2 regions of the Mesorhizobium sp. B2-4-7 genome follow, and region 2 is predicted to be linked to the other one. Evidence: riboswitches for the same ligand, from Rfam matches in the RefSeq annotation. Region 2 holds a riboswitch; the other holds the start of a gene.

Region 1 (22,209 bases), on a different contig from region 2:
CTCGGCCTTCATCAATGGCGATCTGTCGACCGTGATGAGCCCGCGTACCGTCATCACCTGGGCGGAGAATGCCGAGATCTTCGGCAATATCGGCATGGCGTTCCGGCTGACCTTCCTCAACAAATGCGACGAACTGGAGCGCTCGGTGGTGGCCGAGTTCTACCAGCGCGCCTTCGGCGAGGATCTGCCGGAGAGCGCCGCCAATGTGGTGCTGGGCTAAGCAGAGCCTCGATGGCGGGTCCGGGCGACAATACGCGCAACAAGTCGAAGGCGGGCTCTGAAGCCGACAGCTTCAAGCGCGCCGTCACCGTCTGCATGCGCGCCATCGCCGGCGACAAGGAGCTGGAAGTCGGCTTCGCCAAGGACCGCCCGGCGCTCGCCGGCAGCCGCGCCCGGCTGCCGGAATTGCCCAAGAAAGCGTCCAAGGCCGACATAGCCATCACCCGCGGCCTCGGCGATTCCATGGCGCTCAAGCGCGCCTGCCATGACGTGCGCATCCACAGCAGACTGGCGCCGGAAGGCAAGGCGGCCCGCGCCATCTACGACGCGGTCGAACAGGCGCGCGTCGAGGCGATCGGCAGCCGCGCCATGCAAGGGGTCGCCGACAATATAGGCTCGATGCTGGAGGACAAATACGCCAAGGCCAATCTCGTCGACGTCAAGGATAAGGCCGACGCCCCGATCGAGGAGGCGCTGGCGCTGATGGTGCGCGAGAAGCTGACCGGCCGGCCGATTCCCAAGAGCGGCGAGCGGCTGGTCGAGCTCTGGCGCCCCTGGGTCGAGGAAAAGGCCAGCGCCGACCTCGACGGGCTGTCGTCCAAGCTCGACGACCAGCAGGCCTTCGCCCGCGTCGTGCGTGAAATGCTCGCCTCCATGGAAATGGCCGAGGAACTCGGCGACGAGCAGGAGACCGAAGACTCGGAGGACAATGACGATAACCAGCCGCAAGGCGAGGAACAGAGCGAGGAAGGCGGCGAGGACGATTCCGGCTCCGAACAGTCGCAGTCCGAGGATGCCGAGGCTTCCTCTGACGACGAGCAGTCGGCCGAGACCGAAGCCTCCGACGCCACTGCCGACGATTTGTCCGACGACGACGATGCCGATGCCGAGACGCCCGGTGAGGCGCGCCGCAACGACAACCCTTTCACCAACCTTCCGAAGGAGATCGATTACAAGGTCTTCACGTCAGCTTTCGACGAGACGGTGGGGGCGGAGGAGCTTTGCGAGGAAGAAGAGCTCGACCGGCTGCGCGCCTTTCTCGACAAGCAACTCGCCAACCTGTCCGGCGTCGTCGGCCGGCTGGCCAACCGTTTGCAGCGCCGCCTGATGGCGCAGCAGAACCGGTCGTGGGATTTCGACCTGGAGGAGGGCTATCTCGATCCGGCACGGTTGGTGCGCGTCGTCATCGATCCGATGCAGCCGCTGTCTTTCAAGCAGGAGCGCGACACCAAATTCCGCGACACGGTGGTGACGCTGGTGCTCGACAATTCGGGTTCCATGCGCGGCCGGCCGATCACCGTGGCCGCCACCTGCGCCGACATTCTGGCGCGCACGCTGGAACGCTGCGGCGTTTCGGTCGAGATTCTGGGCTTCACCACGCGCGCCTGGAAAGGCGGGCAGGCCCGCGAGAAGTGGCTGAAGGACGGCAAGCCGCCGAATCCGGGCCGGCTGAACGACCTGCGCCACATCATCTACAAGTCGGCCGACCATCCCTGGCGGCGGGCACGGCGCAATCTCGGCCTGATGATGCGCGAAGGCCTGCTCAAGGAAAACATCGATGGCGAGGCGCTGCTGTGGGCGCATAACCGGCTGATCGCCCGGCCAGAGCAGCGCAAGATCCTGATGATGATCTCCGACGGCGCGCCGGTCGACGATTCGACGCTGTCGGTCAATCCGGGCAATTATCTCGAGCGCCATCTGCGCGCCGTCATCGAGCTGATCGAGACGCGCTCGCCGGTCGAGCTGCTTGCCATCGGCATCGGCCATGACGTTACCCGCTATTACCGGCGCGCCGTCACCATTGTCGATGCCGAGGAACTGGCCGGCGCCATGACCGAGCAATTGGCTTCGCTGTTCGCCGAGGAAAGCGCACGCGATACGCGGCGCGGCGGCATGCGGCGCGCCGGATGATCTTTTCGCACGGCGGATTTCGACAAGCACTTTTCGCCGCCATCGCCCTGTTTGCCGGTGCAGCCCCGGTGCCATCCAGTTCAGCCGGCGCGACCTCGGTTGAACCGGTCGAGGTCTTAGCCCGCCCGATCACCGAATTCCGTATAGGCCGTGCCGACAAGCAATTCGGTCCGCTCGAATTCGTCGGCGGGCTGGAGATGACGTCGCCGTCGCGCGATTTCGGCGCGCTGTCGGCCTTCCGTTTCCTGAAAGGCGGTCGCGACTTCGTCGGCGTCGCCGATACCGGATTCTGGTTCTTCGGCACCGTGACCCATGATGCGGACAAGCGCCCGTCAGGCATCGGGGACTTCCGCATGGAACAGATGGTCGATGCATCGGGCCGGCCGATCGACGAGAAATCGGAAGTCGATGCCGAGGGGCTTTCCGTCAAGGACGGCATTGCCACCGTGGGTTTCGAGCGCAACCATCGCGTCGCCCAGTTTAAAATTGGCTCCGACGATATGAAGGCGCCGATCAGGCAGATGGATTTCCTGGTTCCGGCATGGGAGCTGCGCCGGAACCGAGGCTTCGAGACCGTCACCCACGCCAATGCCAATGGCCGCCACCAAGGTGGCCTGGTCGTGGTGTCGGAAAAGAGCTTGGACAAGGCCGGCAACATCTATGCCGCCATCATCGAAGGTCCGCACAAGGGCGTCTTCACCGTCAAGCGCAACGGCGATTTCGATATCACCGATGGGGCTTTCCTGCCGGATGGCGACCTTCTGCTGCTGGAGCGCAGTTTCACGATGGCAGGAGGCCTCAAGATGCGGCTGCGGCGCATTGATGGCGAGACCGTCGAGAAGGGCGCGGTCGCCGACGGTCCGGTGCTGCTGGAAGCCGATATGGGCTACCAGATCGACAATATGGAAGGGCTCGACGTCTGGACGCGCGAAGACGGCGCGCTGATGGTGTCGCTGATCTCCGACGACAATCACTCGATCCTGCAGCGCAATCTCTACCTGGAATTCATTTTGCACCAGGACTGATTTGGCGCTCCAGCTGCGAAGCTGAAGTTGAGGGTATTCAACGCCGGCTTCGATTTGGTCGACTATTCATCAAATGACGGCGTCCGCTCAGGGTCGCGAGCCGTTGGTGGCGATCCAGATGACATGGCGCGCGCCGCGCTTGCCGTTGGCGCGCGTGCTCACCTCCTCGACCGCGAAACCTGCCTGCTTCAGCCGCCGGGTGAAGCCGCTGTCCGGCCCTTGCGACCACACCGCAAGCACGCCGCCGGGCTTCAGTGCGGTGCGCGCTGCCGCCAGGCCCAGCAGGCTGTACAGCGCGTCGTTGGATTTGTGAACGATGCCGTCCGGGCCGTTGTCGACATCGAGCAGGATGGCGTCCCAGACCGCGGGCCGGGATCTTATCAACTGCCCGACATCGGCCTCCCGCACGATGACGCGCGGATCGTCGAGACAGCCACCAAACACCTCCGCCATCGGCCCTCGTGCCCACGCGACGACCGCCGGCACCAACTCCGCGACAGTGATTTCGGCATTCTCGCCCAACTCGGCGAGAGCGGCGCGCAGCGTAAAACCCATGCCAAGGCCGCCGATCAGCATTCTCGGCTGTCTGCGGCCGGCGATCCTCTGACAGGAGAGCCTGGCCAACGCTTCTTCCGAGCCGCTGAGGCGGCTGTTCATCAACTCGTTGGTGCCCAGCATGATCGAGAATTCGGAACCGCGCCGCTTGAGCCGAAGCTCCTGCGCGCCATCCGGGGTTTTCGCGGAGTCCAGCTGGATCCAGGGAATCACGGCCTAGACCGCAGCAACAGCCGGCTGGCTCCAGCGGGCGGCGAGCAGCCGATAGGGGATCAGTGCCACGACGGCGATGATCAGCTTCACGCTGAGGTCGCCAAGCGCCCAGGAGACCCAACGCATGGCCTCGACCGGCAGCACGCCCATCAGCGGCGCCGTTTCCAGCGCAAAACTGTCGCTTGGGCCAGCGAAGGCGAAAGCCGCGGAGAAAGCGACGCTGAAGAACACGACGGTGTCGAACACCGAGCCGACTAACGTGCCGACGATCGGCGCCCGCCACCAGCTCTGTCGGCGCAGACGGTTGAACACGGTCACGTCGAGCAATTGCGCGGTGAGGAAGGCCGCGCCGGACGCCGCCGCGATGCGCACCAGCCGGTCGGCGGCGGTCTCGAATTCGATGAAACCATGGCGGAACAGGAAGGGCGGCACGAGGATCGAGCAGACCACCGCCGTCATGAAGCCGACAAAGACGATCCGGCGCGCCACGGCAGGCCCGTAGCGGCGGTTGGCAAGGTCGGTGACCAGAAAGGAGAACGGGTAGGTGAACGCGCCCCAGGTGAGCAGGTCGGCCAGCGACAAGCCGCCGATCCGACCCTGCATCGGGAACTGCACGAGGATATTCGATGCCACAACGACAAGCGCCATGGCGGCCACGAAGGGCAGGTATCGCGAGAAGGAAGTCATTTTTTTATCCTGGGTAATGGAACCAGCGGAGCGTCATGCCGAAACCGGATCGCGCTCGCTTTGTTCGAGCATCGGATTTCCGAAACCGCCTTGCGGACGGCGATCCGATGCTCAAGGCCAACAAGAGGTTGGCCAGGGCGGTCGTCCCCCGCCTGAAAGACAGTTTACGCGGCAGCCTGCTCGGCGAGCTTCTTGGCGATCTGCTTCTTCAAGAGGCGCGCGCGCTGCGACAGCTCCTTGACGTCAGCCTTGGCCAGGAAGGCGTCGAGACCACCGCGATGCTCGACCGAACGCAGCGCGTTGGCGGAAATGCGCAGGCGCACATTCTGGTTCAGCGCTTCCGAAATCAGCGTCACATTGACGAGGTTCGGCAGGAAGCGACGCTTGGTCTTGTTGTTGGCGTGGCTCACATTGTTGCCGGTCTGGACTGCCTTGGCAGTGAGTTCGCAGGTGCGGGACATGGTTCTAACCTTCAGTTCTCTCGGGGACCTGCCAAACCTTCGTGCCCACGCCGGGTGGCGCGCGGTTCTGGTCAAGCGGCCTTATGGAAAAAGTTGGCGTTCCATAGTTGCATTTCGCCCATGCGTCAAGCTCCAGCCTGGCCCAGCGGCATTTCATACTAAGGCCGGAATTCGTCGTATAAGCGGTTCCATAGGGACATGCCAGACCGGAGTTGTCCGCCTCCGGTTGAAATCAAGGATCCGATCGCGCCATGCTTCGCTTGCCCCATGCCCTTGCCGCCGCGCTGGCCGTCGCCTCGCCGTCGCCTGCGACGGCCGCCTCGCCGCAGTCCTTCAGGGGCGAATACACAGTGTCGTTTCTGGGCCTTTCTATCGCGAAATCAAGCTTTTCAAGCCATTATGAGAACGGCGTCTACTCGATCGACGGCAGCGTTTCCGCGGCCGGTCTCGCCAAGCTGTTCGATGACACGCGCGGCACGATCTCGTCCAAGGGTACGATTTCGGGCCAGAAGATGGTGCCGCAGGCGTTCCGCGCGGACTACACTTCCGGCAAGAAAGCCTCCGCCATCGACATTCGTTTTGCCAATGGCAACGTCATCTCGACGACGGTCGTTCCCGCGCCGGAAAAGCGCGATCCCGACAGTTGGGTGCCGCTTGGCGCCGGCGACCTGGCATCGGTGCTCGATCCGATGGCGGCAACCGTCATCCATGCCGGCAGCCTCGACAAGGTCTGCGGCCGCACCGTGAGGCTGTATGACGGCGAGATGCGCGCCAACCTGACGCTGAGCTACGCTTCAAAAGGGTCGATCTCGGTGCCCGGCTACAAGGGCGACACCGTCACATGCCGGATGGGTTTCGAGCCGGTGGCCGGCTACCGCAAGGGCCGCAAGGCGCTCAACTACCTCAAGAACAAAAGCCGCATAATGGTGACATTTGCGCCGCTCGGCCAAACCGGGGTATATGCGCCGATCCGCGCGACGGTCGGGACGCAGATCGGCACCTTGACCATCAGCGCCAGGCGTTTCGAAGCAATACAATAAGGCGCCACGCGCGCCGCTGGAGACAGAATGGGGCGCGCGACACTGATCGGCTTTTCGGCCGTGGCCATGTGGGCACTGCTGGCGTTGCTTACGGACGCATCCGGCAAGGTGCCGCCGTTCCTCTTGTCGGCGATCACCTTCTCGATCGGCACCGGGGTCGGGCTTTTCGCGCGCCTTTTCATGCCGGCCGCGGATAAAAGCCAGAGGATACCTCGCCAGGTCTGGGTGATCGGCATTGCCGGCCTTTTCGGCTACCACTTTTTCTACTTCACCGCGCTGCGCAACGCGCCGGCGGTGGAGGCCAGTCTGATCGCCTATCTGTGGCCGCTGCTGATCGTGCTCGGCTCGGCGCTGATGCCGGGCGAGCGGCTGGCCTGGAACCATATCGTCGGCGCGCTGCTTGGCCTTGCCGGCACCGTCCTCATCGTCACCAAGGGCGGCGGCCTCGCCTTCGACGCGCGCTATGCCTTCGGCTACGCCATGGCTGCCGTCTGCGCCGTGCTGTGGTCGTCCTATTCGCTCCTGTCGCGGCGTTTCCCGTCAGTGCCGACCAGCATCGTCACTTGGTTCTGCGCGGCGACCGCGCTGTTGTCGCTTGCCTGCCATCTGGCGCTGGAAGAGACGGTGCTGCCCGCGAGTGCCGGGCAATGGCTTGCCGTGCTCGGGCTCGGCCTGATGCCAGTGGGGGCAGCCTTCTATGCCTGGGATGTCGGGGTCAAGCGCGGCAACATCCAGGTGCTGGGCGCGGCAAGCTATGCCGCGCCGCTCCTGTCGACGCTGGTGTTGATCGCGGCCGGCGTCGCCGAACCGTCGCTGCGCATCCTCGCCGCTTGCGTGCTCATCACCGGCGGCGCTGCCCTGGCGGCAAAATCGCTGTTCCTGCGCAAGCCTGCGGCTGCCGAAGGCGGAGCCGGGGCATCCGAAGGCGGGGCCCGGGCATGACGATGCCGTTTCCGGGCGGCATCGACGGCAACGCCAATGCGACGCTGATCTTTTCCCTGGTGGCGGCGGTTGTCTACGCCTTCACATCAGGCATGGCGCCGACGCTCGCCCGTTCGGCGGCAAAAACGCTCGCCGTGGCCATGCTTGCCGTGCTGGCGGCGATGCAGGGCGGGCCGCTGCTGCTGGTCGCCGCCCTTGCACTGAGCGCCATCGGCGACGCCTTCCTGTCGCGGGATGGCGAAAAGATGTTTCTCGGCGGGCTGGGCAGCTTTCTCGGCGCGCATATCGTCTATGTCGTGCTGTTCCTGCGCAGGGGCGAGGGGCTGGGAGTGCTGGGGGCCCAACCCTGGCGCGCGGCAATCGCACTTGCGATGGCGGTATTTGTTATTCTCATGCTGGCGGCGCTGTGGCGCCGCGTCGGCCCGGCCCTGCGAGCGCCGATCGCGGGCTATGTCGCGGCCATCCTCGCCATGGGCATTTCGGCGCTGACGACGAGCAGTGCCGCTGTTATCGGCGGTGCCGTGCTGTTCATGGCGTCCGACGCGCTGCTGGCCACGGAACGCTTCCTGGCGGCCGCCATTTCGCCACATCGCGCCTGGATGCGTTTGGCGGTCTGGGGCCTCTACTACGCCGCGCAGCTCGTGATCACGCTTGGTTTCCTGCTGCGCTAAGGGTTTCCTGCTGCGTCAGAGCTGTTTAGGCCGCCAACCAGGCTCCGCCAGTTCAAACGCCGCAAAATCGAAGCCCGGCGCCACGGTGCAGCCGACCAGGGTCCACTCGCCCAGGCTGCGCGCCGATTGCCACCAGCCCGCCGGCACGACGATTTGCGGCCGCTCGCCGGCCGCAAGCTCGATGCCGAGCACCTGCTCGATCACCCCGTTAGCCTTTGGGCCGCCTTCTTCCCATATCGACAGCGCCAGCGGCGCGCCGGCGTAGAAGTGCCAGGCCTCGGCTGCATCCCTGACGCGATGCCAGGCGGAAACCTGGCCCTGCTCCAGCAGAAAATAGATCGCCGTCGAGTGGCCTCGAGCTCCGCCGCCCCCGTCGCGAAAGGTTTCCGTGTACCAGCCGCCTTCCGGATGCGGCTTCATGCCAAGGATGGCGATGATTTCTGCGGAACTCGTCATGGTTTCGACCAGTGTCGCTTGGCCTAGAAATTATCCTTGCGCTTGCGGATCTCGGCAAAAACCTCGACGTCCAACGCCTTCTCCATGCCGAAATGCCTGCGGATTGCCGGATCATGCCAGCGCAGGAAAGGGTTGGTCGACAATTCCTCGCCGATCGTGGTCGGCAGCGTCGGCTTGTTATCGGCGCGCAGCGCTTCAATTTTTGCCGCGCGTTCCTTCAATGCCGAATTGGTCGGGTCGACGCTCAGCGCGAAACGGGCGTTGGCGAGCGTGTATTCGTGCCCGCAATAGATCACGGTCGCGGCAGGCAGTGCCGCGAGCTTCTTCAGGGATTCAAACATCACCGGCGGCTTGCATTCGAACAGCCGCCCGCAACCGAGCGCGAACAGCGTGTCGGCGGTGAACGCCACTTTCGATGCCGGCAGGTGATAGGAGACGTGGCCAGCGGTGTGGCCGGGGGTGGCGATCACTTCGATACGTTCCTCGCCGAGATGCAGGACCGAACCGTCCTCGACCGTGTCGTCAATGCCGGGGATCCTGGCCTTTTCCGCTTCGGGACCGACGATGCGCAGCTTGAAGCGCTGCTTCAGCGCCAGATTGGCCTCGACATGGTCGACATGGTGATGCGTGGTCAGGATCATCGTCGGCGTCCAGCCGGTGCGCTTGACCGCAGCCAGGATCGCCGCTTCTTCCGGCGCATCGATAAGCGCGGTCTGACCGCTTTTGGGATCATACACCAGCACGCCGAAATTGTCGCTGCGGCACATGAACTGTTCGATTTCGACCGCCATCGCATCTCTCCATCTTTCGCCGCAGACATAGGACGCCGACGCGCGGATGTCATCCCGGAGATGACTAATGTCAGGATGTCATTCGACATCCGGGATCTCGGGACGTCGCGGCCTTTTGTTGAAACCCGCCGATATCGCGGCTACATCCCTGACATGCATTCCGACATCGTCGATCTCCGCTCCTTCTATTCGACAGCGCTCGGTCGCTTCGCCGAGCATTCGATCACCATGGCCTTGTCATCGATATGGGCCACCGTGCCCAATGAGCGGCTTGTCGGGCTCGGCTACACCTTGCCTTGGCTGGAACGGTTCGGCAGTGACGCCGAGCGGGTGTTCGCCTTCATGCCGGCGACGCAGGGCGCCGTGGTCTGGCCGGCGGCGGGACCGACGGCGACGGCTCTGGTTTTCGACGAGGAACTGCCGCTGGTCGATTCCTGCATCGACCGCATGCTGCTCGTGCATTCGCTCGAGCATGTCGAAAACCCGCGCGAAACGCTGAACGAGATCTGGCGCGTGCTGTCGCCGGCCGGCCGGGTGGTCATCGTCGTGCCCAACCGGCGCGGCGTCTGGGCGCGGTTCGAGCACACGCCGTTTGGCAATGGCAGGCCGTTCTCGCGCGGTCAGCTCACCGAGTTGCTGCGCGAGGCGAATTTCACGCCCGCCGCCTGGTCCGACGCCCTGTTCTTTCCGCCATCGCGGCGGCGTTTCATGATGCGCTTCCACAATATGGTGGAGCGCGCCGGCCGGCGGCTGTGGCCGATCTTTTCCGGCGTCATCGTGGTCGAGGCGCAGAAGCGGCTCTATCAGGGCGTGCCGGCCGCCCAGCGCGCTTCCCGACGGGTTTTCGTGCCGGTGCTTTCGCCGCATGCAGCAACGCGGCTCGGCCGGCGAATAGAGACCGGGGCCACGACATCGCCGGGTCCGCGAATGACACCTTCGTGATCGTGCCAGAAACTTGCGCCGGACGGCATTTCGCGACCTATCTGTCGCTGACGGGCTCGCAGCCTGGCTGAGTGACCGGTGGCGTCACTACACTTCATCCGGTTTTCAGCACCGCTTTTGAACGCAAGGACTTCAGCTCATGGCCGATTATCCGGACAATGATGCCTCTGCCCGGCCTATCGCTGCGGTCGAAGCTTCGAGCCTGCGTGATCAGGTGGCAACCATCAAGCTGGCGCTTGCCGGGTCGCCGGTCCGCAAAGGGCTACGCTGGGCCTCCATCGGAATGGTTGCCGTCATTGTCGCGACCTCGATCGGCCAGGTTCTGCTCAACCGCTGGAACCAGCCTTTCTACGATGCGCTTGCACGCCGCGACATGCAGGCCTTCCTGCACCAGCTCGCCATTTTTGCCGCGATTGCCGGTGGGCTTCTTGTGCTCAATGTCGGCCAGACCTGGCTCAATCAGACGATCCGGCTGAAGCTGCGCGAGGCGCTGACGCTCGATCTGATCGATGGATGGATGCGGCCGGCGCGCGCTTTTCGCCTGGCGCATGCAGGCGCCATCGGGGTCAATCCCGACCAGCGCATGCAGCAGGACGCGAGCCATCTTTCCGACCTGTCGACGGATCTTGGCGTTGGCCTGCTGCAATCCCTAATCCTGCTCGCCTCCTTCGTCGGCGTGTTATGGGAGCTGTCCTCGGGCTTCGTCTTCCATGTCGGCGGGACATCGCTCGCCATACCGGGCTACATGGTGTGGGCGGCCATCCTCTATGCCGGAACGGCTTCCTGGCTGAGCTGGCTGGTCGGACGGCCACTGATCCACCTCAACAGCGACCGCTACACACGCGAGGCGGAGCTGCGTTCCTCGATGGTGCGCGTCAACGAGAACATCGATGCCATCGCGCTCGCCCGAAGCGAGCCCGATGCCAGGCGGCGGCTGGAAACCGACCTGGGCACCGTGCTCGGCGCCATGCGACGCATCTATAACGCCCAGATCAATCTCGCCTGGGTGACGGACACCTATGGCTGGATCACCGTGGTGGCTCCCATCCTGGTCGCTTCGCCGGTCTATTTCGCGGGCGATATCAGCTTCGGCGGACTGATGATGGCGGTCGGCGCCTTCAATCAGGTCCATTCTTCATTGCGTTGGTTCATCAACAATATCGGCAGCATCGCCGATTGGCGCGCGACGCTGATGCGCGTCGCCGATTTCCGCATTGCGCTGGATGAGACCGATGTGCTGCACGACCAGGAAAGGCGCATCGAATTCGGCGAGAATGCAAACGGCAAGCTGACCTTCGAGAAACTCGAAGTGGCCTCGCCGGAGGGCTGCACGAGGCTCGCCGACCAGCATGTCGAGATCCACGCCGGCGAACGCGTCATGCTCACCGGCGAGCCTGGCGCGGGCAAGACGCTGTTCTTTCGCGCCATTGCCGGCCTGTGGCCGTGGGGGAGCGGGCGCATCGGCATGCCGGCGGGGGAGACGCCTATCTTCGTGCCGCGCACGCCCTACTTCGCGACCGCCACGTTGCGCGAAGTGCTCGACCACGTGGACGGGGTTGCGCCGGCAAGCGATGCCGATATCTCAGCCGTGCTGGCCGAGATCGGCCTGGAACACCTGTCGTCGTCGCTCGGCCGCAGCGCGCGCTGGGAGCATGAACTGGCCGACGACGAACTGCGCCTGCTGGCCTTTGCCCGCCTCGTGCTGCGCCAACCAAAATGGGTGATCATCGATGAGGCTCTCGATGCCTTCGACGGACCGACACTGCGGCGGGTGTTGTCGATGCTGGAGAAGCGGCTGGGCGGGGCGACGATCCTCAATATAGGCCGCGGCCAGCACAACAATCAATTCTTCCCGCGCGCACTGACCATCGTGAAGGCGTCCGGCGTGCCGGCTCTGAAGCCCGCGCGCATAAGGGCAGGCGCAATCGAGCCGCCGCCGGCCGCTCCTCGCCGCAAGAAATAGCACTTCCGGCATCTATTCGGACCAGCCCGCGCCACGCCACGCGGCAGCTTTATTTCGCCGTGATCGCGAGGGAAGATCGCACCGGAAACATAGCTTGAGCCGGCCATGCTTGATGCTCTCAGCCTGCTTGCCTGCCTGGCCTGCACCGAGGCCGCCGTGACTGCGCCTGCGCCGGATAGTCTGGCCGTTGATGTCCAACTGGTGCTGGCGGTCGATATCTCATTGTCGATGGACGAGAAGGAGTTCGCCCTGCAGCGCGCCGGCTATGTGGAGGCGCTGCGTCATCCCGACTTCATCAAGGCGGTCCGCGCCGGGAACGCCGGTCGCATCGCGCTCACCTATTTCGAATGGGCCGGCACTGTGCGCGATGACGCGCTCATCGGCTGGCAGGTCATCGACGGCGCCGAGAGCGCCAACGCCTTTGCCGACAAGATAGCGGCTCGTCCGTTCCGCAGCTTCCGCGGCACGTCGATCTCCGGCGCGCTCGCCTTCGGCGCGGGGCTCTTCGACCGCACCGCTTACGAAAGCGAACGCAGCGTCATCGATATTTCCGGTGACGGACCGAACAATATCGGGCCGCCCGTCACCGCCACGCGGGATGCGGCAAACGCCAGAGGCATCGTCATCAACGGCCTGCCGATCCTGATCAATCCATCGCCCACCTTCAGCCACCTCGACCGGTATTACGCCCAGTGCGTCACCGGCGGGCCGGGCTCCTTCGTGCTGCCGATTTATACAGCCGCCGAATTTTCGACGGCAATCCGGCGCAAGCTGATTCTCGAAGTGAGCGGCGTTCAGAACGAGACCAGGATCATTCCCGCCGAAGCCGAGGCTCCGATCGACTGCCTGCAAGGCGAACGCGACAGACGGTTCTTGTCGGATCCGTATTTCCCGGAGCTCGATCGCTGAGCCTTCGCCGGGCTATGCGTTCCAACCTGCTGATGACCTTCGTCGCAGAGATCAGCCTGCAGCTCGACTTCGCCCGAAAAGGGGGTGTCATAGCCACCTCCGGGATGGCCCTTATCGCTTCAACAAGAACACCGCCTGCTGGCCGAAGAAGTTCCAGAACCACCATGGCATCGACAGGCCGATCTTCTGGCCGTTGGCGTCGAGCGCGGTCGCCCTTTCCACGGTCGCGCCAAGCTCCTCGCACAGATTGACGAAGTCGCGGATGGTGCAGAAGTGGATGTTCGGCGTGTCGTACCAGGAATAGGGCAGGTCCTTGGTCACCGGCATGCGGCCCTTGACGAACAGCGACAGGCGCACCCGCCAGTGGCCGAAATTGGGGAAGGACACGATGGCGTGTTCGCCGATCCTGAGCAGTTCGTCGAGAACGAGCTTCGGGTTGCGGGTCGCCTGCAAGGTCTGCGACAGGACGACGAAATCAAAACCCTTGTCGGGATAGAATTCGAGATCCTTGTCGGCGTCGCCTTGCACGACCGAGAGGCCGCGCGCCACGCATTCGTTGACGCCGCGCTGCGACAGCTCCAGTCCGCGGCCGTCGATCTGCTTGGTTTCCTGCAAAAGCTCGAGCAGCGAGCCGTCGCCGGAGCCGACGTCCAGCACCCGCGATTGCGGCGGGATCAGACCGGCGATCACCTCGAGATCGACGCGCTGGGCGCGGTTGACGCTCATGGCTTGCCCCTTGTCGTGGTGCGTGACCCTTGATGGACAGGTCTGCAATTTTGCGGGGTCATGCGCCGAGCCCTCTCGCTCGCGCGGCCGAGCCGATGAAGCCATTGATGGCGGCGAACAGTTCCGGCTCGTCGAGCAGGAAGGCGTCGTGCCCGCGATCGGTCTCGATCTCGACGAAGGACACCGACGCGCCGGCGGCATTCAGCGCATGGACGATCGAGCGGCTCTCCTCGGTCGGGAACAGCCAATCCGAGGTGAACGACACCAGGCAGAAGCGGGTCTTGGTGCCGGCAAAAGCATCGGCCAGCCTGCCGCCGTGGTCGGCGGCGAGGTCGAAATAGTCCATGGACCGCGTCATATAGAGATAGGAATTGGCGTCGAAGCGGTCGACGAAAGTCATGCCCTGGTGACGCAGATAGCTCTCGATCTGGAAATCGGCGTCGAAGCCGAAGGTCAGCGCTTCGCGGTCCTGCAGGTTGCGGCCGAACTTCCGGTGCAAGGCTGCTTCCGACAGGTAGGTGATGTGGGCGGCCATGCGCGCCACGGCGAGCCCCTTTTCCGGGCGTTTGCCGTGGTCGAAATACTTGCCGCCATGCCATTCGGGGTCGGCCATCACGGCCTGCCGGCCGACCTCGTGGAAAGCGATGTTCTGCGAGGAATGCCGCGCGCCGGTGGCGATCGGCAGCGCCGAGAAAACACGCTCCGGATAGCTCGACGCCCATTGCAGCACCTGCATGCCGCCCATCGACCCGCCGAGCACGCAAAACAGTTTTTCGATGCCGAAATGATCGATCAGCATCTGCTGGGCACGCACCATGTCGCGGATGGTGATGACCGGAAGGTCGAGCCCATAAGGCTTGCCGGTGGCGGGATTGGTGGATGCCGGGCCGGTGGAACCGAGGCAGCCGCCGATGACGTTTGAGCAGATGACGAAGAAACGGTTGGTGTCGATGATCTTGCCGGGGCCGATCAGCACTTCCCACCAACCCGGCTTGCCGGTCACTGGATTGGTGCTGGCCACATGCTGGTCGCCGGTCAAAGCGTGGCATACGAGAATGGCGTTGGAACGGGCGTCATTCAGCGTGCCGTAGGTCTGGTAGGCGATCTGGAACGGCGACAGCAGCGTGCCGGCGTCGAGCTTGAGCGGCTTGTCGGCGCCGAAGCGCACGACCGGACTCGACGGTTGGTCTGCCTCGTTGTTGGTTCTGCCAGCGCGCTGAGCGGCCATCTCGTCTCTCTTGCTGCACCCTCGCCTTTGCGGAAATCGCTATCGATGTCCGCGCCGCGATGCGTTCGTCCGGCCGGCCGCGGACAATAAAAAACCGGCAATGCCTTCGCAAAGCCGGTTACGTCGCGCAAACGGCCCTTTAGCGAATTGTTTAACGTGGCTGCAAGCCGACCGGCCAAATCACCACGGAACTGTCGCTGCCCTTCTAGAACTCACCTGCCTCGCCGTCAATGCCGCCTGCTGGCACCACTGCCACCTCTCGACATTGCCGGCCATGGCTTGTATTTCCGCAGCGGCTTCCAGGACGGAAGCGTTCTCGACGGATTTTGCGATATGAGCCAGACCTCGGACAAGGCACGTCCAACCCCGCGCGCGGGCATCATGGACATCCAGGCCTATGTGCCGGGCAAGAGCTCGGCCCCCGCCGGGGTGGACAAGGTCCACAAGCTGTCGTCGAACGAGAACCCGCTCGGCCCCTCGCCGAAGGCAATCGAGGCCGCGCGCGAGGTCGCCGCCAAGCTCGACGTCTATCCCGACGGCACCGCCCGGCGCCTGCGCGAAGCAATCGCCGAGGTGCATGGTCTGAACGCACAGAACATCATCTGTTCCAACGGCTCCGACGAGATCCTCGGCCTCATGGCGCAGACTTATCTCGCGCCCGGCGACGAGGCCATATTCACCGAACACGCCTTCATGGTCTACAAGATCTACATCCAGTCGGCGGGGGCGACGCCTGTCGCAGTCAAGGAGACCGAGGAGCGCGCCGACATCGATGCGATCCTGGCGGCCGTCACGCCACGTACGAAGATCGTGTTCCTCGCCAATCCCAACAATCCAACCGGCACTTACGTGCCGTTCCAGGAGGTGCGCCGCCTGCATGCCGGCCTGCCGAAGAACGTGCTTCTGGTGCTCGATGCCGCCTATGCCGAATATGTCAGGCGCAACGACTATGAGGCCGGCATCGAGCTCGCGGGCAGCTCTCAGAACGTGGTCATGACCCGCACCTTCTCCAAGATCGGACTTGGCGGGGCGCGGATCGGATGGATGTATGGGCCGATGCACATCGTCGACGCGATCAACCGCATACGCGGTCCCTTCAACGTCAATGCGACGGCGATCGAGGCCGGCATCGCCGCCGTCCGCGACCGCGCCCATATCGAGCGCAGCGTCGCGCATAACGAGACCTGGCTGGCCTGGCTGAGCGAACAGATGACCGGGCTCGGGTTGCGGGTGACGCCGAGCGTCGGCAATTTCCTCCTCATTCATTTTCCCGACGACGGCAAGCATTCGGCCGCGGCGGCGGACGATTATCTCACCCAGCGCGGCTACATACTGCGGCGTGTTTCGGGCTATGGCTTTCCCAACGCACTGCGTATGACGGTCGGCACCGAAGAGGCCAATCGCGGCGTTGTCGCGGCACTCACGACATTCCTGAAAAGCTAGAACGCCATGGCATCACCGATGTTCGAAAAGATCGCGCTGGTCGGCATCGGCCTGATCGGCTCGTCGCTGGCCCGCGTCATCCGCCGCGAGGGCCTGGCCGGCCATGTCGCCATCTCGACGCGCAGCGCCGCGACGCTGGCGCGGGCGCAAGAGCTTGGGCTGGGCTCCTCCTACGCCATAGATGCCAAGGAAGCGGTCCGCGATGCCGACCTGGTTATCGTCTCGGTGCCGGTCGGCTCGTCCGGCGCGGTGGCGCAAGAGATCGCGCCGGCGCTGAAGAGGGGCGCCATCGTCACCGATGTCGGCTCGACCAAGGCTTCCGTGATCGCACAGATGCAGCCGCATATACCCGGTGGGGTGCATTTCATTCCCGGCCATCCGCTGGCCGGCACGGAGAAATCTGGGCCCGATGCCGGTTTCGCCGATCTGTTCGACAACCGCTGGTGCATTTTCACCCCGCTGCCGGACACGGATCCGGACGCGCTGGAAAGGCTTTCCGAATTCTGGCGCCGTTGTGGCGCCAACATCGACACGATGGATCCGCAGCATCACGACATGACGCTGGCCATCGTCTCGCATTTGCCGCACATCATCGCCTACAACATCGTCGGCACCGCCGATGACCTAGAATCGGTGACCAAGACGGAAGTCATCAAATATTCCGCTTCCGGTTTCCGCGACTTCACGCGCCTCGCCGCCTCCGATCCGACCATGTGGCGGGACGTGTGCCTGCACAACAAGGACGCGATCCTGGAAATGCTGGCGCGGTTCTCGGAGGATCTGGCTTTTCTGCAGCGGGCGATCCGCTGGGGCGACGGCGACAAGCTGTTCGACCTGTTCACCCGCACCCGCGCCGTGCGACGCTCGATCATCGAGGCCGGCCAGGACATCGACGTGCCGGATTTCGGTCGCCAGGCGGTCGAGCATCCGGCGAAAAACTAGGCTCCTTCAGGCCAGGTCGCCGCCATCATCGCCAGTGTCTCGGCACGATCGGGCGCGCCCAGCCTGCCGCCGAAGCGCTGGCATTTGAGCGCCGCGGCCGCGCTGGCAAAGCGTAGCGCCTGCTCGATCGGCATGGCTTGCGCCAATCCGGCTGCGAATGCGCCATGAAAGACGTCGCCGGCTGCCAGCGTATCCACCACCTTGACCCTTGGCGCAGCGACGTGGCGTACGCAACCGGCCTGCCTGTCATGCCACCAGGTTCCAGCCCCGCCGGCAGTTACCGCGACGAAAGCGTCGGTGCGCGACGCAAGGTCGGCGCATGCGGCCTGCGGGTCCAGCGCCTGGCCGCAGACGATGCGCGCCGCCGGTTCGGAGGCGACGATGTGCGAGGCGAGCGGCAACAGCCGCTCCAGCACTGCCAATGGCGCGGTGTCGGCATCGAGGATCCCAGGGCGGCGGGCAGCGCGCGCAGCGCTGAGCGCCAGCGCCGCCGCACCCGGCCAGCGCACATCGACCAGCACGGCATCGAAAGCCGTGAGATCGGCGACCGGCAAGCCGTCGGGATCGGCCTGAGCGCGCTGATCGTAGAAAGGCACGATGATGCGCTCGCCATGGCCGTCGACAAGGATCGCGGCCAGCGCCGAGGACGCTCCGGGGACGCGACGGACGAGGCTGCAATCGACGCCCTCCGCCTCGATGCCCGATATCAGCTGGTCGCCGACCTGATCATCGCCGGCGCTCGCCCAAAGCCACACTTCGGCGCCCAGCCGGCGTGCGGCGCAGGCGGCACTCGTGGCCATGCCGGAAGCGATCTGGACGCCATCGGCGGCCATGAACTTGCCCTGATGGATGGGAAGCGCTTCGACGCGAAGAATGGTGTCGAGCGTCAGCGCGCCGACGCTCAGGAGTTTTGCCGGTCTGTCCATTGGGGATGCTTAGTCGACCGGCTTGATCTTGCCCAGCGGGATAAAGCCGAGCGAGGCCTTGCCCTTGACCACCTTGAGCGGCATCGACGGTTCGTTGCCGAGCAGCGCCAGGGCGGCAAAGCCTTGTTCGATCTGGTTCTTCTGTTCGGGTATGGCGGCCCCGAGAATGGCGGCCACGGCTTTCGGGTCCTTCAGTCTGATCATCAGATCGGCATCGACCAGGCCCTCGGCGTCGACCGACAGCGGCCCGGAAACGGTGACGTGCGCCGTGCCCGACGACAAATCGAGCCTGCGGATCTCGACGGCCTGGCCGCGCAGGCTTTTCAGTTGCGTGCCGATCAGGGCCAGGCCGTTCTTCAGCGTCGCCTCGCCACTGGCGTCGAGCGGCGGCAGGACGCGGCCCCCGATCGCATCGGGATCGATCTCCAGATCGCCGAAGCTGCCGATATAGTCGATATCCCTGCCGTTCGGCTGCAGCTGGCCCGCCGCCTTGCCGGCGCTGAACAGTTGCACCGGATCGGTGTCGTCGGCCGGATCGGTCTGGCCGGACAGGCCCTCGGCCGTGAGCGAAATGCGTCGCGGCAGCGGCCATGAGAGCTTGACGTTGGCCTTAAGATCATCCCAGTCGATCCACAGCGGCACCATGCCCGGAACCGAGGTCCTGAGCGGACCGCGCAGGTCCGCGACCGGCGACAGCGGCTGGATGATCTGGGCGACGGCGTTGAAGGAGCCGGCAGAGGCGGCAAGGTTCTTGGCGTCGTCCTCATAAGCAACATTGTCGCAGGAGACGGCGAAGCTCAGGGGATAACCGCTGACCTGGAGATTGGCGCAGCCGGCCTCGATGCCACTCTTGTTGAGCGTGGCGATCGCCTTGTCGGCTTCGCTCCGGACCCTGTCGGCGAGATAGAACCAGCCGCCGCTGTAGATGGCGAACAGCGCGATGACAAACGCTGCAAGCCAGAACAGGCGGCGGCGATGCTTCGGCTGGCGTTCGTCAGTGGACGTCATGCTGCGGTTCTCGTTCACGCATGGGGGCTGTGGGCGGGCTGTCGATTCTGGCAACGACAAAAGGTAGACAGAGATGGACGGAAAAAACACCGATTCCGGTGTGGTGCTGCCATTCTTACGCAATCAGGCACGGCGATATGGGCGATTTTTGGGTGTTTGGCTATGGTTCGTTGATATGGCGGCCGGGGTTCGCGCATGTCGAGACAAGGCGGGCGCGCCTGCATGGCTATCGTCGCGCGCTGTGCGTCTATTCCTTCGTGCATCGCGGCACGCGGGAACGTCCGGGGCTGGTGCTCGGCCTTGACCGCGGGGGTTCCTGCGTCGGGCTGGCTTTCCGGGTGCCGGGCGAGTTGCGGGACGAGGTCATCGCCTATCTGCGTGAGCGCGAGCTGGTCACCAATGTCTATCTCGAGCGCATGCTCAATGTCCGCCTTGACGGCGGCGGCACGGTCGAGGCCGTGGCCTATATCGTCGACCGCAATCATGAGCAGTATGCCGGTGCGCTCGATGCGGCCCACGCCGCTGATGTGGTGCGCGGCGCTGTCGGCCAGTCCGGCAATAATGAGGATTATGTGTCGAGCACGCTGGACCATCTCCGGGCGCTCGGCATTCGCGATCACTGGCTGGAAGACGTGGCGAGGCGGATCGCGCCTTTGTGAAGCGCTGGCTCTGCGGAAAAGCCCGGTGAGGCCTTTGACCTCGATGCGGCGAGACCTAGGTTAGGCTCCGACTCTCAACGGGCGATAGCCGCCCAATCCCACCAACACGGAGATCAGCCTTGCAGAAACGCCGTCTCGGTCGCACCGACCTTTCCATCGCGCCGCTGGTTCTGGGCGGCAATGTCTTCGGCTGGACCGCCGACGAGAAGACGTCGTTCGACCTGCTCGACCGCTTCGTCGGCGCCGGCCTGAACGCGGTCGACACAGCGGACGCCTATTCGCGCTGGGTGCCCGGCCACGAGGGCGGTGAATCGGAAACCATCATCGGCAAATGGATGAAGGACCGCGGCAACCGCGATAAGGTCGTGGTGATCACCAAAGTGGGCTCAGACATGGGGCAGGGCCACAAGGACCTGTCCGCCGCTTACATCGAAAAGGCCGTCGATGCATCGCTGAAGCGGCTTCAGACCGAGTTCATCGATCTTTATCTGTCGCACTGGCCGGATCCAACCACGCCCTATGAGGAAACCCTCGGCGCCTATGAAAAGCTCCTCGCCAAGGGCAAGATCCGTTATGCCGGCTGCTCGAATCTCGACGCCGGCCAGTTGCGCGCCGCGCTCGACGTGGCAAGCCTGCGCAGCCTGCCGCGCTATGAAGTGCTGCAGCCGGAATACAATCTCTACGACCGCTCGTCGTTCGATGGCCCGCTGCGCGATCTCTGCATGGCGGAGGACATCGGCGTGATCACCTATTTCAGCCTGGCCAAGGGTTTCTTGAGCGGCAAATACCGCAGCGAGGCCGATCTCGGTCAAAGCCCGCGCGGCGGCGGCGTGAAAGATTACCTCAATGCGCGCGGTATGCGCATCCTCGCGGCACTCGACGCGGTGTCCGCCAGGCATTCGGCCAAACAGGCGGAAGTGGCGCTTGCCTGGGTCATTGCCCGGCCGGGCGTCACCGCGCCTATCGCCAGCGCCACCAAGCCTGAACAGATGGACAGCCTGATCAAGGCGGTGTCGCTGGAGCTGAGCGCCGACGACATGGCCGAGCTCGACAAGGCGAGCGGCTGAGCCGTCAGCAGCGCGCACGATCGTCCAAGACGGTCGCCCCGACCTTGCCATACCGTCATTGACGCTTGGCAAGACAGGAGGCGCGGATGGCAGGCCCGCTTTTTTCGCAGCCGGATATGTGGCGTCAGCTCGTTGCGCTGATGCTTGCCGCCACGGCCGTCATGGGCAGCCCAGGACCGGCGACGATAAGCGTCACCGCCGTCGGCGCGGCGTTCGGCCTGCGCCGTTCCCTGAGCTACGCCTTGGGGGTCATCCTGGGCACGATCACCGTGCTTCTGGTCGTGGCAAGCGGGGTGAGCGCCATGCTTGCCGCGATGCCGCGGCTCGCGCCGCTGCTTGTCGCGGCGTCGGCTGCCTATATCCTCCATCTCGCGTTCAAGATTGCCAGCGCGCCGCCCCTGGCGGCGGATGCCGGCGAGGCCGCGCGACCGACATTCACCGGCGGGTTCCTGCTGGCGGTGGCCAACCCGAAGGCTTATGTGGCCATCGCCGCGGTGTTCGCCGGCGCGTCCGCGGATTCGGGCGCCGGCGCCATCGGCACCGGGCCGAAGCTGACCGCTCTCGCATTCATGATCGTCGCCATCCATGCCGTGTGGCTGCTTGCGGGCGCTGCTTTCGCGCGCTTTCTTCGCAGGCCGGTGGCTTCGCGCATCATCAATCTGGTCTTTGCCGCGACGCTGGTGCTGACGACCGCACTGGCTGTGTTCGCTTGAACGTTGCGCGAGCCGCCATCGGCGCGCCGAAGGCCGCACTTCAGGCTTTGGCGCCGAGTTCCCGCAGCCGCTTGACCGCCGTCGGCGGCAAGGCGGGCGGATTGGGTGCACGGGACGCGTCGATGAGGAACTGGTCGCAGGCGGTTTCGGTTTCGCCGATCAGCCGCCGCATGAATTCCTCCTTGTCCAGGCCCGGCGGGATCGGCGGCAGGAAGCGCGCCTTGATGGTGCCGGGATAGCGCAGGAACTTGCGGCGCGGCCAATAGAGGCCGGCAACATGGGCGACCGGCACCACGGGAATGCCGAGCTGCGCATAGATTTCGACGATGCCGTATTTGTAGGCGGGTTCGTCGCCGGGCGCGCGGCGGGTGCCTTCGGGATAGATGATGAGCTGCCGCGGGTTGCGCGCGATTTCTTCCTTGGTCGCCGCAACCACCGCCTTCAGCGCCTTGGAGCGGCTGCCGCGGTCGACCGGGATCATGCGCATTTTCAGGATGTACCAGCCGAAGAACGGAATCCAGGTCAGCTCGCGCTTCAGAATGTAGAGTGGATCCTGGAGATAGGGGAAGAAGGCGATCGCGTCCCAGAAGGACTGGTGCTTGGGCGCCAGGATGAAGGAACCTTCGGGCAGATTTTCCAGCCCGGTGATGTCGCTCTTGGTCCCGGCGATCTTGTCGTAGAGCCACATCGAGGTGCGCGACCAGAATTTCGG
Region 2 (9,801 bases):
AAAGCAGTCGCGCGCTGATGCTTTGGGGCTCGCCAGAAAGGCGCTTGGCGCGAGGACCGACGAGGAAGATGCTGCGATCACTGCCGCCGCCGAGGCCGATCCGGATGCGCAGCCGACCGATGCCGCTTCGCGCCGCAAAGTTGGCCGACCGCCGCTTGCGCGACCCAAACGTGCGGTACAGTTGCGCCTCGACGCCGATGTTGTCGACCGTTTCAGGGCCGGTGGTGATGGCTGGCAGACGCGCATGAACGAAGCATTGCGCAAAGCGGCAGGCCTGTAATCCTCGGTCTGCCACCAGTCCTCATCGGGCCTTCAACGCCTGCGCGATGTCGTCCAGCAAATCGTCGGTATCTTCCAACCCGACCGACAGCCTGAGCGTGCCGGGTCCGATGCCGAGCTCGGCGCGCGCTTCGTCGCTGAGGTTCTTGTGCGTCGTCGTCGCCGGATGGGTGATCAGGCTTTTGGCGTCACCGAGATTGTTCGAGATCAGGACGATGTCGAGCGCGTTCTGCAAGGCGAAGGCACCCTGCTTGCCGCCCTTGACGTCAAAGCAGATCAGGGTGGAGCCGCCCGACATCTGCTTCTTCACGACGTCAGCCTGCGGATGGTCGGCGCGCCCGGGATAGATCACGCGGGCGATCTCCGGCTGCTCGGCCAGGAAATCGGCGATCTTGCCGGCGCTCTCCGTCTGCTGGCGCACGCGCAGCGGCAGCGTTTCCAGGCCCTTCAGCAGCGTCCAGGCATTGAACGGCGACAGGCTGGGGCCGGTATGGCGGAAATAATCGTGCAGGTTCTCGTCGATCCACTTCTTGTCCGACAGAATGACGCCGCCGAGACATCGGCCCTGGCCATCGATGTGCTTGGTCGCCGAATAGACCACGATATGCGCGCCGAGCTGCAACGGCTTCTGCTGCAGCGGCGTGGCGAAGACATTGTCCACAACCAGCCGCGCGCCGATCGAATTGGCAAGCGAAGCGACGGCGGCGATGTCCACCACCTCAAGCGTCGGGTTGGTCGGGCTTTCCAGGAAAAACAGCTTGGTGTTGGGCCGAACCGCCTTTTCCCAATTGGCGATGTCGGTGCCGTCGACCAGCGTCGCCTCGATGCCGTAACGCGGCGCCAGCGTCTCGACCACCCAGCGGCAGGAGCCGAACAGGGCGCGCGCCGCAACGATATGATCGCCGGCCTTGACGCTGCACAGGAGTGCTGCCGTCACCGCCGCCATGCCGGACGCGGTGGCGCGCGCGTCCTCGGCGCCTTCGAGCGCGCACATGCGCTTCTCGAACATGTCGACGGTCGGATTGGCGTAGCGCGAATAGATGAAGCCCGGTTCCTCGCCCTTGAAGCGGGCTTCGGCGGCTTGGGCCGTCTCATAGACATAGCCCTGGGTCAGGTACATCGCCTCGGAAGTTTCACCGAAGCCGGAACGCAGGGTCCCGCCATGCACGAGTGCGGTCTGAGGCTTCCAGTTGCGCGTCTTGCTCGTCATCGTCCTATCCAAACACAAAAAAACCGGCCGCGAAAAAGTCGCAACCGGTCCATGCGGCCTTGCGGCCCGACGGTCCTTTAGCGACTTGTTTAACGTGGCTGCAAGCCGACCGGCCAAATCACCACGGGATAACGACCCTTTAGACCCGCGACACGCTTGCGTCAATTGCCGGCTTCATTAAGAGACTTGTACCAGCAGAGCGGAGCCAGACTTTGCGGCAGACAGGAATTCTTCCCGATCAGGACATTGCGGCGCTGTTCCAGTCCGGCGCGCTGAAGTCGTCGCGTGCGCTCGACGCCGACCAGATCCAGCCGGCCAGCCTTGATCTGAGGCTCGGCGACAAGGCGTGGCGGGTGCGCGCGTCCTTCCTGCCGGGTCCCAACCATAAGGTCAGTGAAAAACTCGACCGGTTGAAGCTGCACGAGATCAGCCTGGCCGACGGCGCTGTTCTGGAAACCGGCTGCGTCTACATCGTGCCCCTGCTCGAAAGCCTGGCGCTGCCGGCGGAAATTTCGGCGTCCGCCAATCCCAAGAGCTCGACCGGGCGGCTCGATATCTTCACCCGCGTGATGACCGATCGCGGCCACGAGTTCGACAAGATCGCCGCCGGCTATCATGGTCCGCTCTATCTCGAAGTCAGCCCACGGACCTTCCCGATCGTCGTGCGCGCCGGCTCGCGCCTTTCGCAGATACGCTTCCGCACCGGCAATGCGCTGCTCTCGGAAGCAGAGTTGCATCAATTGCACCGGGCCGAAATGCTGGTCGCCACCGAACCGCCAAACATCTCCGGCGGCGGCATCGCATTGTCGATCGATCTCAACGGCGACAGTGACGGGCTGGTCGGCTATCGCGGCAAGCACCATACCGGCCTGGTCGATGTCGACAAACGCGCGGCGCAGGAGATCGTCGACTTCTGGGAGCCGATCCACAAGAGCGGCGCCGGCGAGCTGGTGCTCGATCCGGACGAGTTCTACATCCTCGTCAGCCAGGAAGCGGTGCATGTGCCGCCGCTCTACGCGGCCGAAATGACGCCCTTCGATCCGCTGGTGGGCGAGTTCCGTGTCCACTATGCCGGCTTCTTCGATCCGGGTTTCGGCCATTCGGCGGCCGGCGGCACCGGCAGCCGCGCCGTGCTCGAAGTGCGCAGCCATGAGGTGCCGTTCATCCTCGATCATGGCCAGATCGTCGGCCGGCTGGTCTACGAGCATATGCTGAAGCGGCCGCAGGCGCTTTACGGCACCGAGCTCGGCTCGAACTACCAGGCGCAGGGCCTGAAGCTGTCCAAGCACTTTCGCGCCGCGCCCTGAACGCTCATCACCGTCAGGCAAGATACTTGCCTGCGCCGGCTCGCCATGCTTGGCTGCCTCGCCGGCCGCCGACGTGGCGGCGCTCAAGGGGAATGAAAATGCAGATTTCGAAATGGATCATATCGGCGGCGGCCGCCGCCATGCTGACGCTTGGTGCCGGCGCCCTGTCGGCGCATGCGGCGGAGAAAATCAAGATCGGCACCGAGGGAGCCTATCCGCCGTTCAACACCATCACGCCCGACGGCAAGGTCGAGGGCTTCGACATCGACATCGCCAACGCCTTGTGCGCGCAGATGAAGGTCGAATGCGAGATCGTCACCCAGGACTGGGACGGCATCATCCCGGCGCTGCAGGCCAAGAAATTCGACGCCATCATCGCTTCGATGAGCATCACCGAGGAGCGCAAGAAGCAGGTCGCGTTCACCCACAAATACTATACGACGCCGCTGTCGCTCGTCGCCCTGAAGGACAGCGACATCGCCTCGACCGAACCGGCGGCACTCGCCGGCAAGACGGTCGGCGCCCAGGCGGCGACCACGCAGGCCAACTACGCCCAGGACGTCTATGGCAAGGCCGGCGCCGAAGCGAAGCTCTATCCGACCCAGGAAGAGGCAATCACCGATCTCCAGAACGGCCGCCTCGATGCCGTCCTTTCCGACAAGTTCGTGCTGATGGACTGGATGAAGAAGGCGAGCGACGGTTGCTGCAAGATGGTCGGCGACGTCAAGGGCACCGAGACCGAAGCCGGCATTGCCGTGCGCCTCGAGGATACGGCGCTGCGCGACAAGCTCAACGCAGCCATTGACGCCATCGTCGCCGACGGCACCTACAAGAAGATCCAGGACAAGTATTTCGATTTCGATATTTATTGAGATCTGAGACGCTTCTTACCTTCTCCCCTTGTGGGAGAAGGTGGCCTCGCGAAGCGAGGTCGGATGAGGGGTGTTCCAGGGAACGCCAACGCCTCACTCCGGCCAGCACCCCTCAACCGTCTCGGCGCTGCGCGCTGATCCACTGCCCTGGGGCGAGCCACGGGTCTCGCCCCGTCCTTCGGATCCCACAGGGGAGAAGGAAATGATGGCCACCCTCAGAGCGCCTTCACCGCCACCTTCACCGGCTGTTCGATTTCGAGCGGATTGCGCAGCGGCAGGCCGAAATCGCCGGCCTCGATCTCGAACACGTCGCCGGCCTCGGTCTTGATGCCGTCGGCGAAGGACAGGGTCGCGGTGCCGAACATGTGCACATGCACGTCGCCCGGCTGGCGGAAAGCCGAATATTTGAAATGGTGGTGTTCGAGATTGGCGATGGTGTGCGACATGTTCGCTTCGCCCGACAGGAACGGCTTTTCCCACATCAACTTGCTGTCGCGCCAGATGCGTGAGGAGCCCCTGATGTCGGCGGGCAGGTCGCCGACCAGGATCTCCGGTCCGAAGGAAGCGTTGCGCAGCTTGGAATGGGCGAGAAAGAGGTAGTTCACGCGTTCGGTCACATGGTCGGAAAATTCGTTGGACAGCGTGAAGCCGACCCGGAACGGCGCGCCGTCGTCGCCGATGACATAGATGCCGGCAACCTCGGGCTCCTCGCCGGCATCCTTGGCGAAGGCCGGCGACAGGAGCGCGGCACCCGGCGCCACGGCCATCGTGCCATTGCCCTTGTAGAACCATTCCGGCTGCACCCCGATCTGGCCTTTCGCGGGTTTGCCGCCTTCCAGCCCCATGCGGAACATCTTCATGGAATCGGTGAGCTGCTCCTCGCCATCGGTGCTGAGCTTCTTGTGCATGGAATCGCGCGTCGCCGCCGAGCCGAGATGCGTTAGCCCCGTGCCGGTCAGATGCAGATGCGCCGGATCGGGATGATTGATCGGCGACAGCAGCCGCCCCTTCTTGTAGGCGGCGTCGAGATCGACGGTCTCGCCGAGCCCCTTGCGTTCGATCAACGCGGCAAGGCCGACGCCGGTACGAGCGGCTTCCATCGCCAGCGAATAGACGCTGCGTGCGCCGTTGATGATCCGGGTCTTGCCGCCCGTGCGTGCAACGACACGGATGGTCTCGGCGTCGTCGAGAATCTGCGAGATCAGCATGATCAGTCCTCTCTCATATCTTGGCATGGCTGCCTTCTGGCAAACCCTGACCTGCGCGGCTCGGACTGGCCGTGCCACGGGTTGAACTCGTCGTCCGGATTGCGCTCGCGAGCCCGGTCCCTGAAGGACTTCTTCAAGCCGGCGAATTGCCGGCAGCGCCGCGACCGTATGCCTCCTGCTTGCCTCGCCTGAAACCTGTTCAGGCCTTGTTCTTGTTGTAGACGTCGAAGATCACGGCGCCGAGCAGCACCAGGCCCTTGACCACTTGCTGCCAGTCGACATTGACGCCCATGATCGACATGCCGTTGTTCATCACGCCCATGATGAAGCCGCCGACCACCGCGCCGATGACCTGACCGACGCCGCCCATCGCCGAGGCGCCGCCGATGAACACCGCGGCGATGACGTCGAGCTCGCTGCCGAGGCCTGCCGCCGGCACGGCCTGGCCAAGGCGCGCCGCGATGATCAGGCCGCCAAGCGCCGACAGCACGCCCATATTGACGAACACGTAAAGCGTCAGCCGCTCGGTCTTGATGCCCGACAGCTGCGCGGCCTTGGCGTTGCCGCCCATCGCATAGATGCGGCGGCCGATCGTCATGCGCTTGGTGACGAAGACGAACAGCGAGATCAGCAGGCCCATGACGAGCAGCACCACCGGCAGGCCCCGATAGCTGGCGAACTGGTAGACCAGGAACAGCGCCAGCGCGCTGCCGACCAGCGTCTTGATGACGAACAGGGTAAAGGGCTCGGCCTCATAGCCGTGGCGTTCGCGTTTGCGTCGCGTCCGTAGCCCGAAATAGGCATAGGCCAGCACGGCGATCAGGCCCAGCACGATCGTCGTCATGTGCAGCGTCAGACCGCTGCCCATAATCGTCTTGCCGGCTGCATTCACCGTTGGCGGGATCAGCGTCAGCGGTCCGATGACATCTGGAATGAAGCCGGAGCTGAGCGCCTTGAACTCGGGCGGCAGCGGTCCGACCGAAGATCCGCCGCCGAGCAGCGCCTGGCATATGCCGCGGAAGATCAGCATGCCGGCCAGCGTCACGATGAAGCTCGGTATTCGGTGATAGGCGATCCAGTAGCCTTGCGCCGCGCCGATGAGGCCGCCCACGATCAGGCAGACGATGGAGACCACCAGCGGGTTGCTGAATATGCCGAGAGGCCAGATCACCATCATCATCGCCGCCAGCGCGCCGATGAAGCCGGCCACGGACCCCACGCTGAGGTCGATATGACCCGATACGATGACCAGCAGCATGCCGAGCGCCATCACGATGATGAAGGAGTTCTGCTGCACCAGATTGCTCAGGTTCACCGGCTTGAACAGCGTTCCCGAGGTGGTGAACTGGAAGAACACCATGATGGCGATCAGCGCCAGGATCAGGCCGTATTCGCGCAGGTTCGTCGCCAGCGCCGATACGGCGATGCGTGGACGCTGCCCTACATCTTCGGCGACGTTGCTTTGCGGGGCGGGGGCGCTTTCCGTGCTCATGCTGCTTTTCCTTCTCCCCGAACCATGGCTCGCATTATTCTTTCTTGGCTTGCGTCCGCCGCGGGCATTTCGCCGACGATGCGGCCTTCGTTCATGACATAGATGCGGTCGGTGATGCCGAGCAGTTCTGGCATTTCCGACGAGATGACCACGATCGCCTTACCTTCGGCCGCAAGGCGCGCGATGATCGTATAGATTTCATATTTGGCGCCGACATCGATGCCGCGCGTCGGCTCGTCCAGGATCAGTACTTCCGGGTCGGCGAACAGCCATTTCGACAGCACCACCTTCTGCTGGTTGCCGCCGGAAAGATTGCCGGTCATCTGATAGACGCTGGAGGCGCGGATGTTGGTCTGCTTGCGATAGTCGTTGGCGACGGCAAGCTCGCGCAAATCGTCGATCACGCTGTGGCGCGACACGCCGCCGAGATTGGCCAGCGTAATGTTGTGCTTGATATGGTCGATGAGATTGAGGCCGTAGGTCTTGCGATCCTCGGTCACATAGGCAATGCCGTGTTCGACCGCCCTGCTCACAGAGGAGACGTCGATCGGCTTGCCCTTGAGCAGCACCTCGCCGGTGATGCGGCGCCCATAGGAGCGGCCGAACAGGCTCATGGCGAATTCGGTTCGCCCGGCGCCCATCAGCCCGGCAATGCCGACCACCTCGCCCTTGCGCACATTGATGTCGATGCCCTTGATCACCTGCCGCTCGGCATGGAGCGGGTGATAGACCGACCAGTTCTTCACCTCGAACACGACCTCGCCGATATCGGGCTCGCGCGGCGGATAGCGGTCGTCGAGCGAACGGCCGACCATCGAGGTGATGATGCGGTCTTCCGAGATGTCCTTCCTGGACAGCGTCTCGATGGTTCGTCCGTCGCGGATGACGGTCACCTTGTCGGCGACCCGGTTCACCTCGTTGAGCTTGTGCGAGATCAGGATCGAGGTCATGCCTTGCCGCTTGAATTCGAGCAGAAGGTCGAGCAGCGCCTGGCTGTCCTTTTCGCTGAGCGACGCCGTCGGCTCGTCGAGGATCAGGAGCTTGACCTCCTTGCTCAGCGCCTTGGCGATCTCGACCAGCTGCTGCTTGCCGACACCGATATTGGTGATCAGCGTCTTGGGGTCCTCCTTGAGGCCCACCTTCTTCAGCAGGGCGCTGGTGCGCGCCTCGTTGGCATTCCAGTCGATGACGCCGTATCGGGCGTGTTCGTTGCCGAGGAAGATGTTTTCGGCGATCGACAGCATCGGCACCAGCGCAAGCTCCTGGTGGATGATGACGATGCCCTTGCGTTCGCTGTCATGAATGCCTTTGAACTGGCATTCCTGGCCCTGAAAGATGATCTGGCCGTCATAGGTGCCGGAGGGATAGACGCCCGACAGCACCTTCATGAGCGTCGATTTGCCGGCGCCGTTCTCGCCGACCACGGCGTGGATCTCGCCTTCCTCGACCCGAAGGTTGACGTTCGACAGCGCCTTGACGCCGGGAAACGTCTTGGTGATGTCCTGCATCTCCAAAATCGTCGAGGCCATGGGTAAAGTGCTCCTGCGAGACCCGCAACAATACCGGGGTCGCTGGTGAACGAAAAGGGGCCCTGCGTTGCGCAGGACCCCTGGCTATGCAACCGAATTTACTTCAGTTCGTCGGCCTTGATGTAGCCGGAGTCGACGACCAGGGCCTGGTAGTTCGACTTGTCGACCTCATGCGGCGTCAGCAGGATCGAGGGAACGACCTTGACGTCGTTGTTGTAGGTCTTGGTGTCGAGGCCTTCCGGCTTGCCGCCCGAGAGCACCTTGTCGACGAGCTCGACGGTGGCCTTGGCCAGTTCGCGGGTGTCCTTGAACACGGTCGAGTACTGCTCGCCCGAGATGATCAGCTTCACCGAGGCGGTCTCGGCGTCCTGGCCGGTCACGATCGGCCACGGCTGGGCCTCCGTGCCGTAACCGACAGCGCGCAGCGAGGCGGTGATGCCGCGCGACAGGCCATCATAGGGCGACAGAACGCCATCGACGCGGCTGCCGTCCGAATAGTTGGCCGACAGCAGATTGTCCATGCGCGCCTGGGCGGTGGCGGCGAGCCAGCGCAGCGTGCCGACCTTGTCCATGCCGGTCTGGCCGGACTTGATCTTGATCGAACCGTCGTCGATCAGCGGCTGCAGGACGGAAATCGCGCCGTTGTAGAAGAAGAAGGCGTTGTTGTCGTCGGGTGAGCCGCCGAACAGTTCGACGTTCCACGGCTTGGTATTCGGGAAGCGCTCCTTGAGGCCCTTGACCAGCGAATTCGCCTGGATCACGCCGACGCCGAAATTGTCGAACGTGGTGTAGTAGTCGACATTGGGCGTCTTCTTGATCAGGCGGTCATAGGCGACGACGACGACGCCGGCATCAGCGGCCTTCTGCAGCGCATCCGACAGGGTGGTGCCGTCGATCGAGGCGATGATCAGCGCCTTCGGACCCTTGGTGATTTCGTTTTCCAGCTGGCTGAGCTGGTTGGGGATGTCGTCCTGCGCATATTGCAGGTCGACCGTATAGCCCAAAGCCTCGAGCTGGGACTTGACGGCATCGCCGTCGTTGATCCAGCGCTGCGAGGTCTTGGTGGGCATCAGCACGCCGACGAGACCCTTGTCGGCGGCGTGCGCCGAATAGGTCATGGCAGCGATGCCAAGGGCCGCGACGGCGGCCAGCGTCTTGATGATCTTCACAATTACTCTCCCTGGTTGATGGACGCGACACCTCGGGGCTTCGCGGGCCGCGCAGGCGAGCAGGAGCGCAAGCGCCGCTGTCGTCTATCGATCTCCGGTATCCTCCCAATCGGCCCTGGGACTGATTTCAATCGACACGATTTTCCTCGTCATCGACTGGCACGCCCCAGGACGCGCGAAGGGTGTGTCCCTTTGCCATAACTGTCAAATGCGATCTTTGATGATTGCTATACCGAAACTGGTATACGTTGACGCTAAACTCAAGGGCATTGGGAGCGAAGGGAAATCAATGGCAACGTTGCGCAACCCTGGCGGGATTTCAGAAGGTTACGAGGTGCTCCCCGGTGACGGCGAGACCCTGCTGCGCAGCGGCCTCAGCCTGCGCCATATGCGCATGATCGTTGCACTGGACGATCACGGCCGGGTCAGTTCCGCCGCCCAGGTCATGAATATCTCACAGCCGGCGGCCTCGCGCATGATCGCCGAGATGGAAGCCGTGCTGGACGTCACGCTCTGCGAAAGGCTGCCGCGCGGCGTCACCTTGACCCCCTATGGCAAGGCGTTGGCCAGGCGCGCGCGCTCCATCCTTTTGGAGATGCGCGAGGTCGATCGCGAGATCTCCGAACTCAAGGCGGGCAAGGGCGGCTCGGTGTTCCTCGGTGCGGTGACGGCGCCCGCGATCGAGCTCGCGGTCCCGGCGATCCGCGAAATCCGCCGCATCTACCCGCGCATCGA

The links. A riboswitch is a leader RNA that binds a small molecule or an ion and turns the genes downstream of it on or off. The one in region 2 is predicted to bind S-adenosylmethionine.
Positions count from the first base shown of each region.
Region 1: it holds a riboswitch for S-adenosylmethionine, as region 2 does, so the genes downstream of both, FJ946_RS10240 (homoserine O-acetyltransferase) here and FJ946_RS13655 (O-succinylhomoserine sulfhydrylase) in region 2, are expected to answer to the same signal.

Region 1 is NZ_VFVH01000003.1:26,943-49,151, forward strand. It holds gene cobS (cobaltochelatase subunit CobS) at 1-220, shown strand, start outside; gene cobT (cobaltochelatase subunit CobT) at 232-2,130, shown strand; gene FJ946_RS10175 (esterase-like activity of phytase family protein) at 2,127-3,155, shown strand; gene FJ946_RS10180 (hypothetical protein) at 3,243-3,923, opposite strand; gene FJ946_RS10185 (queuosine precursor transporter) at 3,927-4,610, opposite strand; gene rpmB (50S ribosomal protein L28) at 4,775-5,071, opposite strand; gene FJ946_RS10195 (DUF3108 domain-containing protein) at 5,323-6,111, shown strand; gene FJ946_RS10200 (EamA family transporter) at 6,139-7,053, shown strand; gene FJ946_RS10205 (lysoplasmalogenase family protein) at 7,050-7,724, shown strand; gene FJ946_RS10210 (cupin domain-containing protein) at 7,740-8,180, opposite strand; gene gloB (hydroxyacylglutathione hydrolase) at 8,204-8,971, opposite strand; gene FJ946_RS10220 (methyltransferase domain-containing protein) at 9,125-9,913, shown strand; gene FJ946_RS10225 (ABC transporter ATP-binding protein/permease) at 10,053-11,876, shown strand; gene FJ946_RS10230 (DUF1194 domain-containing protein) at 11,982-12,785, shown strand; gene metW (methionine biosynthesis protein MetW) at 12,897-13,511, opposite strand; gene FJ946_RS10240 (homoserine O-acetyltransferase) at 13,570-14,739, opposite strand; SAM riboswitch at 14,859-14,936, opposite strand; gene hisC (histidinol-phosphate transaminase) at 15,073-16,182, shown strand; gene FJ946_RS10250 (prephenate/arogenate dehydrogenase family protein) at 16,189-17,124, shown strand; gene FJ946_RS10255 (sugar kinase) at 17,121-18,050, opposite strand; gene FJ946_RS10260 (DUF2125 domain-containing protein) at 18,060-19,058, opposite strand; gene FJ946_RS10265 (gamma-glutamylcyclotransferase) at 19,196-19,717, shown strand; gene FJ946_RS10270 (aldo/keto reductase) at 19,837-20,784, shown strand; gene FJ946_RS10275 (LysE family translocator) at 20,871-21,497, shown strand; gene FJ946_RS10280 (1-acyl-sn-glycerol-3-phosphate acyltransferase) at 21,538-22,209, opposite strand, start outside.
Region 2 is NZ_VFVH01000004.1:75,680-85,480, reverse strand. It holds gene FJ946_RS13660 (BrnA antitoxin family protein) at 1-280, shown strand, start outside; gene FJ946_RS13655 (O-succinylhomoserine sulfhydrylase) at 302-1,489, opposite strand; SAM riboswitch at 1,547-1,624, opposite strand; gene FJ946_RS13650 (2'-deoxycytidine 5'-triphosphate deaminase) at 1,702-2,796, shown strand; gene FJ946_RS13645 (ABC transporter substrate-binding protein) at 2,895-3,668, shown strand; gene araD1 (AraD1 family protein) at 3,884-4,876, opposite strand; gene mmsB (multiple monosaccharide ABC transporter permease) at 5,076-6,368, opposite strand; gene mmsA (multiple monosaccharide ABC transporter ATP-binding protein) at 6,365-7,897, opposite strand; gene chvE (multiple monosaccharide ABC transporter substrate-binding protein) at 7,996-9,066, opposite strand; gene FJ946_RS13620 (LysR family transcriptional regulator) at 9,356-9,801, shown strand, end outside.